DNA from 3 places in the Promicromonospora sp. NPDC110617 genome. Region 3 is predicted to be linked to each of the others. Evidence: riboswitches for the same ligand, from Rfam matches in the RefSeq annotation. Region 3 holds a riboswitch; each other region holds the start of a gene.

Region 1 (3,891 bases), on a different contig from region 3:
CACCACCAGCGCCGTCGTGTTGGGCGGGCGCCGGCCGAACTCGCTGCGCCAGTACCGGCGCACGATCGGGAGGTCCTCCGCGTAGGCGACCAGCGGCAGGTGCGCCAGGGCGGCCACGGGGTCGGCCGCGAGGCGCACCGGGTCGACGGTGTGGGCCAGCGCCGGCGGCCCGACGAGCAGGAATTCCTCGTCGACCAGCGGCGTCGCCACCACGGCGTCCTGCCGCGGGCGCACCGAGGACACGACCAGGTCGAGGTGGCCGGCCGCCAGCGCGGCCAGCAGCTCGTCGCCGAGCCCGAGCGTCGTGCGGAGCTGGAGCCCCTGCGCGACGAGCGGCGCGAGCGCCGGCAGCACGCGCACCGTCATCAGCTCGGCGGCCCCGCCGATCCGGACGAGCCCGCGCACCGCCGGCTCGACGTCGCGCGGGCCGAGGGCCGACCGGAGCCCGTCCACGTGCAGCCCCACCTCGGCGGCCAGCGCCACGGCGCGCTCCGTGGGCTCGGCGCCCCGGCGGGACCGCACGAACAGGCGGGTGCCGAGCTGTTCCTCCAGGCGGGCGAGCTGCCCGGTGACGGCGGGCTGGCTCACGCCCAGGCGCTCCGCCGCCGCCGACAGCGACCCGGTGCGGTAGACCTCCAGGAACGTGGCGAGGAGGTCAAGACCCGGCACCGGCACCACCCTCCGTCGTCGTCCTGCCCACAGGCTAGCCGGGCTCAGCGCGCCGCGAGCGCCGTGAGCACCGCCTCGGCGGCGGCCGCGCTGGACTGCGGGTTCTGCCCGGTGATCAGGTTGCCGTCCTGGACCACGGTGCTGCTCCAGGCCGCGCCGACCTGGACGACGGCGCCGCGCTCGCGCAGCCGCGACTCGACGAGGTAGGGCGCGGCGTCGCCGAGGCCGCCCTGGCGCTCCTCCTCGTCCGTGAACGAGGTGAGCGCCCGGCCCGCGTAGGCGAAGGTGCCGTCCGGCCCCTGGGCGCTGAGCAGCGCGGCGACGCCGTGGCACAGCGCGCCGACGGTCGTGCCCCGGTCGTTCGCGGCGAGCAGCAGGCGGCCGAGGTCGGCGTCGTGCGCCAGGTCCGCCATGGGGGCGTGGCCGCCGGGGAGGTACACGGCGTCGTAGCCGGCGGCGTCGACGTCGGCCAGCGTGAGCGGGTGGTCGAGTTGGTCGGCGATGCCGTCCAGGTACGCCCGGAACTCCGCGGCGTCGGCTGCGGGCACCCCACCGCGCTCGTCGAGGCTGACCGGGTCGACCGTGGGCGCCACGCCGCCCGGCGTCGCGACGTCGACCTGCGCGCCGGCCGCGGTGAGCACGCGGTGGGAGGCGGCGACCTCCTCGGCCCAGTAGCCGGTGGGGTGCTCGGTGCCGTCGGCCAGGCGCAGGCTGCTCGCGGCGGAGACGACCATCAGGATCTTCGACATGGTGTGGTTCCGATCTGTTCGGGGAGTGTCCCGCTGGGGTGCGGTCCTCGGGGAACGTCAGATTCCATCACCGGATGCCGAAACGGTCGGCCGGAGCTATAACCAGACTTATGGCTCCGATTTGTCCGAGGCGTGGACGGTTTGCCGACCACATCCCGGGCATGCCTACGATCAAGTCTCATCATCCAGAGCGGTCGAGAGTCCTGGCTCCACGACACCGCAGCAACCTACCTCCGAGGCGCCAATCTCGGGGCAAGGTGCTAACGCCAGGTCCGATGGAGCTGATACGCATGGCAGTCACGAACCCGCACCTTCCCACCGCCACGATCCTGGGCTACCCCCGCATCGGCCGGAGGCGCGAGCTCAAGCGCGCCGTCGAGTCCTTCTGGGCCGGCCGCACCACCGCCGACGAGCTGGAGGCGACCGCCCGCGACCTGCGGCTCGCCACCGCCCGCCGGCTCGTCGACCTGGGCCTGGACGCCGGCAACGCTGCCGTCCCCGGCTCGTTCTCGTACTACGACCAGGTGCTCGACGCCGTCGCGCTGCTGGGCGCCGTGCCCGACCGCTTCGCGGGGCTCACCGCGGACGGGGGTCGCCTGACCCTGTCCGCCTACTTCACGGTGGCGCGCGGCGAGGGCGACAACGCACCGCTTGAGATGACCAAGTGGTTCGACACGAACTACCACTACCTGGTCCCGGAGATCGGGCCGGACACCCCGATCGGGTTCGTCGACGACCGCGCGGTGCGCGAGTTCACCGAGCTGGCGCACCCGGCCGACGGCGGCCAGGCCGTCGTGACCCGCCCCGCGTTCGTGGGACCGGTGACGTTCCTGCTGCTCAGCAAGCCCGCTGATGGTTCCCCGGACGGCTTCCGCCCGCTCGACCGCCTCGACGACGTCGTCGCCGCGTACGCCGACCTGCTGCGCGCGCTCGCCGCCGCGGGCGCCCCCTGGGTACAGCTCGACGAGCCGGCCCTGGTCACGGACCTGCTGGACGTCCCGTTCGACGAGGTCGCCGACGCCGTCCGCCGGGCCTACGCCACGCTGGCGACCGAGCTCTCCCCCGCCGCTTCCCGAGCCGACCGCGCCGAGCGCCCCGCGATCCTCGTCACCGCCCCGTACGGCGACCTGCGCAGCGAGGCAGGCGACGGCCTCGCCCTGCTGGCCGGGACCGACGTCGAGGCGATCGCGATCGACCTGGTGCGCGGCGCCATCCCCACGGGCGCGGTGCCCGGCCTGGAGACCAAGACCCTGGTCGCGGGCGCGATCGACGGCCACAACATCTGGCGCGCCGACCTCGACGCCCGTCTGACCGTCGTGGAGGGCCTGGCTGGCCCGGGCACGGGAGTCGGCGCCGGCGCGCTGGCCGTCGGCACCTCGACGTCGCTGCTGCACGTGCCGCACGACGTCGCCGACGAGCCCCGCCTGGACACGGACCTGACGTCATGGCTCGCGTTCGCCGACCAGAAGGTCGCCGAGGTCGTCACGCTGGCCACCGCGCTGACCGAGGGCCGCGCGGCGGTCGCCGACCGGCTCGCCGAGTCGACCGCGGCGGTGCGCTCCCGCGCGGCGGCGCCCGGCGTCGTCGTCCCGGCGGTGCGCGAACGGACCGCCGCGCTGACCGCCGCCGACGTCGAGCGCGCGCCGTACGCGGAGCGGGCGGCCGCGCAGCAGGCGCGGTTGAACCTGCCGCCGCTGCCGACCACGACAATCGGGTCGTTCCCCCAGACCGCCGAGATCCGCAGCACGCGCGCCGCGTGGGTGCGGGGCGAGCTGTCCGACGCCGACTACACGGCGGCGATGCGCGCCGAGATCGCGAGCACGGTCGCGCTCCAGGAGGAGCTGGGCCTGGACGTGCTGGTGCACGGCGAGCCCGAGCGCAACGACATGGTGCAGTACTTCGCGGAGCAGCTCGACGGCTTCGCGACGACCGTCAACGGCTGGGTGCAGTCCTACGGCTCGCGCTGCGTGCGGCCGCCGATCCTGTGGGGCGACGTGTCCCGGCCCGCGCCCCTGACGGTCGAGTGGACGGCCTACGCCGCGTCGCTCACCGACAAGCCGGTCAAGGGCATGCTCACGGGTCCGGTCACGATCCTCGCCTGGTCGTTCGTGCGCGACGACCTGGCCCTCGGCGACACCGCCGACCAGGTCGCCCTCGCGCTGCGCGACGAGGTGACCGACCTGGAGGCGGCGGGCATCGGCGTCGTGCAGGTGGACGAGCCCGCGCTGCGCGAGCTGCTGCCCCTGCGCAAGGCCGCGCACCCGGGCTACCTCGACTGGTCGGTGCGCTCGTTCCGGCTCTCGACCGCCGGGGCGGACACCGCCACGCAGGTGCACACGCACCTGTGCTACTCGGAGTTCGGGCAGGTCATCGGCGCGATCGACGGCCTCGACGCGGACGTCACGTCCGTGGAGGCGGCCCGGTCCCGCATGGAGATCGTGCCCGAGCTGGCCGACGCCGGGTACGGGCGCGG
Region 2 (3,891 bases), 270 kb from region 3:
CTGCAGCCGCGACAGCGATCCGTGCCGGCCCTCCATGACGTACCCGCCGCGGCTCACCGTGAGGTGCTGCCCGGTGTCCACCCAGCCGTTGGCGAAGTGCCACTGCTGGATGTCGCGGGCGATCTGGTACCCGGCGGCCTGGGAGTAGTCGGTCACGTTGGCCGACGCCGTGTGGTGGATCAGGATCTTGTTCGGGTTGGTCGAGACGGTGTCGATGGTCCCGCGGGCCGCCGCGGCGCCCCAGGTGGCGCAGCTCGCGATGGCCGGCGCGGCCACCTCGACCCCGGCCGCGGCGCCGGGCGGCGCGTCGGCGGGCGCCTCGGGGTCGGGGGCCAGGGACGGCGGGGCTCCGGGAGCGGCGACGGCGGGCGCGGCGGTCGTCGCGCCGGCGGCACCGATGCCGAGGACGACGGCGCCGCGCAGCAGGTCACGCCGGTCGAGCGAGAGGTGGTCGGTGGAGCTGTGGTCGTGGTCGTGCACGGTGGGGCCTCCACGGGTCGGTCGCGCTGGTACGTGCCGATTTCATCCGTAGTATCGGCCGACGCCACGACGCCCGGGTACATCACATCCGGGCTATACCGCGCGCACGATGCCCGTGCCCCGAACAGTCAGACGCCCAGGCCACCCGAGTGACCTGGGCGTCTGACAGGCTCGAACAGCTACTGCTCGATGGTCTGGCGACCCTCGGACGAGCCCTGGCCGATCGGCGTCGACCCGGCCGAGTGCGCCACGTCGATCTTGCGCGGCTTCGCCTCCTCGCTGACCGGGATCGTCAGCGCGAGCACGCCGTCGGCGTACGACGCCTCGATCCTGTCGAGGGCGAGACCGCGGCCCACGGTGAGCTGCCGGGCGAACGTGCCTGTCGGCCGCTCGCGCACGAGCCACTGTGCGCCGTCGTCCGAGCGCTGCGTGCGCTCCGCACGGACCGTGAGCGTCCGGTCCTCAACCGAGACGTCGATCGTGCCGGGGTCGACACCGGGCAGGTCCATCGAGAGGACGTAGTGGTCACCGGTGCGGAACAGGTCCATCGGCATGGCACCGGACTGCCGTGCGTTGCCGGCCATCGTGCTGAACATCCGGTCCATCTCCTGGAACGGGTCCCAGTAGGTAGCCATCGCGCATCACCTCCTACGACGACACGGCCCTGGCCCCTCCAGGGCCGCAGCGATCGGCGACGGCCCTGGCCGCCGCCTGGCTACCCTCCAATTCTGGCACTCGACACCCGAGAGTGCCAACCCCCGTGCCGGCGATCCGTCAGGCGGCGGCGCGGCCCGTCAGGCCCACCCGGTCCAGCAGGTCCAGGGCGGGGCGATGCTTGTTGAACGTGTACACGTGCAGGCCGGGCGTACCGGCGTCGAGCACCTCGCGCGCGAGCGCCGCGGAGTACTCGATGCCGTGCGCGTGCTGGGCCTCGGGGTCGACGGCGCCGTCGGGGGCGGTGAGCCGGTCGAGGTCGCGCAGGAGCTCCGCGGGCGCCGCCACCCCGGTGAGCTCCTGGACGCGGCGCAGTCGGCGGGCCTCCGTGGTGGGCAGGATCCCGGCGAGGATCGGGATGGTCACGCCCTCCGCCCGGGCCGCCTCGACGAACCCCGTGTACGAGTCCGCGCGGTAGAAGAACTGGGTGATCGCGAAGCTCGCGCCCGCCTCCTGCTTCTCCAGCAGCCGGCGCACCTCCTGCTCGCGCGTGGTGCCGGCCCCCGGGTTGCCGTCCGGGAACGTGGCGACGGCGATGGCCAGCGGCCGGGCGGCCGAGCGCAGCGCCGTGCTGACGTCGGCGGCGCACCGCCGTTCGTCCACCTGCCGCAGGAGTCGCACGAGGTCCACGCTGGAGCGCACGCCGTCGGCCGGCGGGCGCCAGTCCGGCTCGTCGCGCGGCGGGTCGCCGCGCAGGGCGAGGAAGGACCGCACGCCGGCCTCGAGGAACTCCTCGATCACCGCGGACACGTCCTCGCGCGAGGCGCCCACGCAGGTCAGGTGGGCCACGGGCAGCACGGGCGTGCCACGCAGCAGGGTGGCGAGCACCTCGCGCGCGGTGGCCCGGTCGCCGCCGGCCGCCCCGTACGTCACGGAGACGAAGTCCGGGCGGGCCGCCACGAGCCGCTGCGCCGTCTCCCAGAAGTTGGGCGCGGCGTTCGGCCGACGCGGGGGCATCAGCTCGAACGACACCGTGGGGCGGTGCGGGTGTACCTCGGCGACCATGGCTGCTCCATCGAACCTGGCGTGAGCACCTTGCGTCCCTCGCGCCGCGGCGACGCGGCGGAAGGTCGGCAGGTTGCTGCGGTGTCAGGGAGCCAGGACTCTCGACCGCTCTGGATGGGGTTCGCCACCATGCTAAGCGACCGTCCAGCACTGGGACAGAATTCGTCCGGAGGTCGAGACGGCCCGGTCCACGGTGTGTGGACCGGGCCTGCCCGCTACTTCACCGACCCGGCCACCAGGCCGCCCACCAGGCGCTTCTCGATGATCATGAACAGGATCACCACGGGCACGATCGCCACGACGGACACCCCGAACACGTACTGCCAGGACGTCTCGTACTGGCCCACGAACTTGGTGAGCGCCACGGACAGCGGCTGGTTGCCCGCCGTCGTCAGCAGCACCAGCGAGGCCGCGAACTCGTTCCAGGACGCGACGAACGTGAACACCACCGCCGTCACGATGCCCGGCCAGACGAGCGGCAGGTTGATCTTGGTCAGGACGGCGAACGTGCCGGCGCCGTCGAGCTGCGCCGCCTCGTCGACCTCCTTCGGGATGCCCGCGAAGAAGCTGTGCATGATCCAGACCGCGAACGACAGGTTGAACGCGGCGTTCACCAGGATCATCGCGACCCACGTGTCGAGGATCCCGATGGCGATGAACTGCCGGAACAGGCCCGACGTCAGCACCGCGGGCTGCACCATCTGGGTCACGATCACGAGGAACAGGAAGAAGAGCCGGCCCGTGAACCGGAACCGCGCCGTGTAGTAGGCGGCGGGCAGCGCCACGGCCAGCACGAGCAGCGTGGCGCACAGCGAGATCACCAGGGTGGAGATCAGGTTCTGCGCCAGCGGCGTCTCGGGCGTGGACCACATCGTGACGTAGTTGTCCCAGTGCCACTCGGTGGGGAAGTAGGTGGGGTCGACCGACCTGATCTCGGCCTTGGTCTTCACGGAGCCGAAGAACATGATCAGGTACGGCAGCAGGAAGACCACGAGCACCACGAGCCCGGCGAGCAGCCGGAGCAGCAGCGACCCGAGCGGCACCTGGTCCGTCGTGTACTTCCGCACCCGCCGCCGGTTGTCCGACGGCGGCCGGGCCGCGCTGCGCGCGGTGGTCCCCGAGTCCGTGATCGCGGTCATCAGACCTCCTCCAGGGGGCGGACGACCCGCACGTAGACGGCGACGATGGCGATGACCACCAGGAACGCGATGACGGACAGCGCGCTGGCCAGGTCGATCTGCCGCTGGTTCTGCATGTACTTGAAGATCATGGTCATGACGGTGTCCGCGTCGTAGCCGGGGATGGACCCCGTCATGACGCGCAGGATCGGCAGCGAGTTGAACACGTTGATGATGTTGATGAGCACCGCCACCGAGATCGCGCCCCGCAGCTGCGGCAGCACCACGCTGAAGTAGGTGCGGAACCCGCTGGCGCCGTCGATCCGCGCGGCCTCCACGGTCTCGCCGGGCACCGTCTGGAGCCCGGCGAGCACCGTGTAGGTGGTGAACGGCAGCGAGACGAACACGGCGACCGCCATCGCCCACGCGAACGCGGTGCCGGGATGCCGGGTCCAGCCGTAGCCCTCCGGCGTGCTGATCAGGCCGACGTCCACGAGGAACGAATTGATGATGCCGAAGTACGGCTCCAGGCCGTAGTGCACCACCAGCGTCGTCATGACCACGCTGGAGGCCC
Region 3 (3,891 bases):
GGGGGTTGGGGCGGCCCCCGGCCTGCACCCACTCGGAGAACACGGGCTGCTTCTCCAGCGGCGCCGTGTCCGGGATGCCGATCGTGCGCCACTCGCCCTCGGTGCGGACGTCCACGAGCGTGGCGTCCGGGTCGCCGGCGAGCAGGTCCCAGGCCTGCTGGGGCGTGATGTCGCCGGCGTAGCCGTCGGCCGGTCGTGCTTCGACGCGCGCGGGGTCGCTCATGATGCTCCTCCATCGGTCGTGGCGGTAGCACCCTCGTCCGTCCTCCGCTGCTGCGGGGAACGCTGGGTTGCTGCGGCGTCGTCGTGCCACGTCACTCGGCCGCTCGGGATGGTCGTTGCCCACCCTACGACATGGTGTCCGGTGGGTGGAACAGCGTCTCGACAGGTAACCCGAGCAAAATGATAGGGAAGGTCGAGCCTCGGTAGGGTGGCGCCGATGTCCGCTGACGAAGAGCCCCTGACCGGCGGGAACATGTCCGAGGTCGTGCGCGCGGGCGACACGGTGCGCCGGACCGCCGGACCGCCGGACCGTGGACGGCCACGATCCACGCGTACCTGCGCCACGTTCGGGACCGCGGCGTCACGGAGGTGCCGGAACCGTTCGGGCTCGACGAGCGAGGGCGCGAGGTCGTCTCGTTCCTCCCGGGCGACGTCCCGGGCTGGCCGGCCCCGGAGTGGCTGTGGTCCGAGCAGAACCTGCGCGACGCCGGGCGCCTCCTGCGCCGGCTCCACGACGCGTCCCTCGACCTCGACCTGCCGGACGCCGTCTGGCAGCTGCCCGCCCGCGAGCCGGCCGAGGTGATCTGCCACAACGACGCCGCGCCCTACAACATGGTGTTCCGCGCGGGGCGGCTCGTCGGCCTCATCGACGTGGACACGGCGTCCCCGGGGCCGCGCCTGTGGGACCTGGCGTACACCGCCTACCGCCTGGCCCCGTTCGCGGGCGACGCGTTCGCCGGGGTGACCTACGACGTCGGGCACCTGGACCCGTCGGTCCGGCTGGACACGCTGGTCGCCGCGTACGGGGCCGGGTGGTCGCGCGCCGACGTGCTCGGCGCGATGGCGGAGCGCCTCACGGAGCTCGCCGCGTTCAGCGAGGCCAGGGCCGACGACGGCGGGCACGCCGAGCTGCGCGACCACGCCGCCATGTACCGCTCGGACGCCGCCCGCGTCGCCGCCCTCGCGGTCCGCGCAGCCCGACCGGATCGTGGGACCAGCATCTGAGACATGCGTTGACAGGTGTTTTGCCCGCAGCACAGGATGGCCGCAGGTCATGAGCGCCAGCGTCAAGCCCCGGCTCGCTGGCCGGCAACCCTCCCTCCGCGGTGGGGTGCCCCGGGTGACGACCAGGCCGCGCGCAGCCCGCGTGCGGCAAGCGCGGGGGAACCTCCCCCAGGACTGTGCTGGAGGACGCCATGTCTGCTCCCACTCTCAGCCGTGCCACCGCGGTGACCGAGCTCGCCCCGCTGCGCCCCGTCGTCGGCGGCGGCACGCTCGTCCCCCTCGTGGACGGCACGCAGGTCTCGTACGCCAACCTCGACGTCGCGGCGTCGGCCCCGGCCCTCCAGGCCGTCGCCGACCGCGTCACCCAGGTGCTGCCGCTGTACGCCAGCGTGCACCGCGGCGCGGGTTACCTCTCCCAGGTGAGCACGGCGCTCTACGAGACCGCGCGCCGCACCATCGGCGCGTTCGTCGGCGCCCGCGAGGACGACCTGACGATCATCACCCGGAACACCACCGACTCCCTCAACCTCCTCGCCGGCTGCGTCCCCGCGCAGGCCGACGGCGAGCCCGGCCGCGTGCTCGTGCTCGACGTGGAGCACCACGCGAACCTGCTGCCCTGGCAGCGCACCACCGGCGCGACCGTGCTGACCGGCGGCGCCACCGTGGCCGAGACCGTCGCCCAGATCCGGGAGGAGCTGGCCGACGCCGCCGCGGACCGCCCGTACGCCCTCCTGGCCCTGACCGGCGCCTCGAACGTGACCGGCGAGTCCCTCCCGATCGCCGAGATCGTCGCCGTCGCCCACGAGCTCGGCGCGCGTGTGGTGCTCGACGGCGCCCAGCTCGTGCCGCACCGGCGCATCTCGCTGGAGTCCACCGGCGTGGACTACCTCGCCTTCTCCGGGCACAAGACCTACGCCCCGTTCGGCGCCGGCGTGCTGGTCGGCCGCCGCGACTGGCTCGACCAGGGCACGCCGTACCTCGCGGGCGGCGGTGCCGTCCGGCGCGTGCGCGTCAGCGGCACCGACTGGCACGAGGGGCCCGCCCGCCACGAGGCCGGCTCGCCCAACGTGATCGGCGCGGTGGCGCTCGCGGCCGCCTGCGAGGAGCTGGCGGCGCTCGACCCGGCCGAGGTCGTGGCGCACGAGACCGCCCTGCGCCGCCGGCTCGTGTCGGGGCTCGAGGCGATCGCCCGCGTCGAGGTCGTGCGGGTGTGGGCCGACGCTGTCGACCCCGTCGGCGTCGTCACCTTCACCGTCACCGGGTACGACCCGGGCCTCGTCGCCGCGTACCTGTCGGCGGAGCACGGCATCGGGGTCCGGGACGGCCGCTTCTGCGCGCACCCGCTGCTCGGCCGGCTCGGGTTCGACGCCGGCGCGGTGCGTGCCTCGGTCGGCGTCGGCACCGCGGGCGAGGAGATCGAACGGCTGATCGCAGCCGTCGGCCGCCTGGTCGAGGAGGGCCCGCAGGCCGGGTACGACGTGGTCGACGGGCTGTGGGTCGTGACCGACGACCCGCGCCCCGTGCCCGAGGGTTCCGGCCTCGCGGGCCTGCTGGCGACGGCCGCCCTGGGCTTCGACGAGGCCTTCGGCTGCCTCCCGGACGAGGACTGACGGCTACAGCGCCAGCGCCACGCAGATGCCGCCCATCGTGAGGTCCAGGCCGATGCACCACAGCGCGAGCGAGCGGTTCACCACCACGTCGCGGCGGTAGTGCACCACGTCCCACCCGGCGTGCGCGGCGAGGGCGAGGCCCGCGAGGGCCAGTCCGAGCCGTGGCTCCAGGAACAGGGCCGCCGTCGCGACCCCGAAGAAGCCGGCCATCGCGGCGGCCTGCGGCCACGTCGCGCGGCGTCCGCGGGCCAGCCCGATGCCGGCGAGGACCAGCCCCACCAGGACGAACGCGATCCAGCGCGGCGTGTCCAGCAGCTCGGACGCGACGGGGATCACGGACGCCAGGAGCGCGACGAGCCAGGCCGTCCAGCGGACGCCGGTCACGGCGGCGGCCAGGTAGCACAGCGTCGCGACGCCGATCGCGGTGGTCGGGTCCTCGGCGACGGCGTCCTGCCAGGTGCCGCCGACGATCGCCGTCCCACCCACCAGCAGGCCGAATCCCGTCAGCACGCCCAGCACGATCCAGGCGGTGTTGGTGGGCCAGGTCCCGGTCCACCGGCTCGGCCGCGGGGGGGCGGTCGTCTCGAACGTCTCGGCCATGGTCCCGTTCTCCCTGTCCCGGCGCTGCGGCGCCGTCGCGTCCAGATACCCGCTAGGGGTACCCAAGCACGCGCCGCCGGGCCGGCGGAACCACATTCGGCCACGGCCGAACCCGTGTCAGCCGTACAGATCCCTCTGGTGACCTGTACGTCTGACACGTCAGAGCGGGAAGGCGCGTGGGCGGGGGAGTGCCGCCTCGATCTGCGCCGCCAGCGCCAGCAGCGTGAGCTCGCCGCCCGGCCGGCCGACGATCTGCACCCCCATCGGCAGTCCGGCCGGCGCCTCGGCGGTGGGCGCGGTCCAGTGGGTCGGCACGGTGATCGCGGGGAGCCCGGCGACGTTGAGCATCGACGTGAAGGGCGTGTACTGGCACTGCTGCTCGAAGTTCCGCTCCGGGTCCTCGGCGTCGTACCACCCGATCGGCCGCGGGGTGAGCGCCAGCGCGGGGGTCACG

The links. A riboswitch is a leader RNA that binds a small molecule or an ion and turns the genes downstream of it on or off. The one in region 3 is predicted to bind S-adenosylmethionine.
Region 1: it holds a riboswitch for S-adenosylmethionine, as region 3 does, so the genes downstream of both, metE (5-methyltetrahydropteroyltriglutamate--homocysteine S-methyltransferase) here and ACZ7LE_RS02050 (aminotransferase class V-fold PLP-dependent enzyme) in region 3, are expected to answer to the same signal.
Region 2: it holds a riboswitch for S-adenosylmethionine, as region 3 does, so the genes downstream of both, ACZ7LE_RS00865 (methylenetetrahydrofolate reductase) here and ACZ7LE_RS02050 (aminotransferase class V-fold PLP-dependent enzyme) in region 3, are expected to answer to the same signal.

The regions. Positions count from the first base shown of each region.
Region 1 covers NZ_JBVKBM010000003.1:849,115-853,005, forward strand. The annotation lists gene ACZ7LE_RS21570 (LysR family transcriptional regulator) at 1-669, opposite strand, end outside; gene ACZ7LE_RS21575 (type 1 glutamine amidotransferase domain-containing protein) at 714-1,418, opposite strand; SAM riboswitch class I at 1,597-1,700, shown strand; gene metE (5-methyltetrahydropteroyltriglutamate--homocysteine S-methyltransferase) at 1,709-3,891, shown strand, end outside.
Region 2 covers NZ_JBVKBM010000001.1:203,905-207,795, reverse strand. The annotation lists gene ACZ7LE_RS00875 (golvesin C-terminal-like domain-containing protein) at 1-480, opposite strand, end outside; gene ACZ7LE_RS00870 (Hsp20/alpha crystallin family protein) at 660-1,115, opposite strand; gene ACZ7LE_RS00865 (methylenetetrahydrofolate reductase) at 1,255-2,199, opposite strand; SAM riboswitch class I at 2,204-2,320, opposite strand; gene ACZ7LE_RS00860 (carbohydrate ABC transporter permease) at 2,415-3,338, opposite strand; gene ACZ7LE_RS00855 (carbohydrate ABC transporter permease) at 3,338-3,891, opposite strand, start outside.
Region 3 covers NZ_JBVKBM010000001.1:475,179-479,069, forward strand. The annotation lists gene ACZ7LE_RS02040 (rhodanese-like domain-containing protein) at 1-223, opposite strand, end outside; gene ACZ7LE_RS02045 (phosphotransferase) at 592-1,227, shown strand; SAM riboswitch class IV at 1,273-1,387, shown strand; gene ACZ7LE_RS02050 (aminotransferase class V-fold PLP-dependent enzyme) at 1,419-2,837, shown strand; gene ACZ7LE_RS02055 (hypothetical protein) at 2,841-3,437, opposite strand; gene ACZ7LE_RS02060 (amidase) at 3,597-3,891, opposite strand, start outside.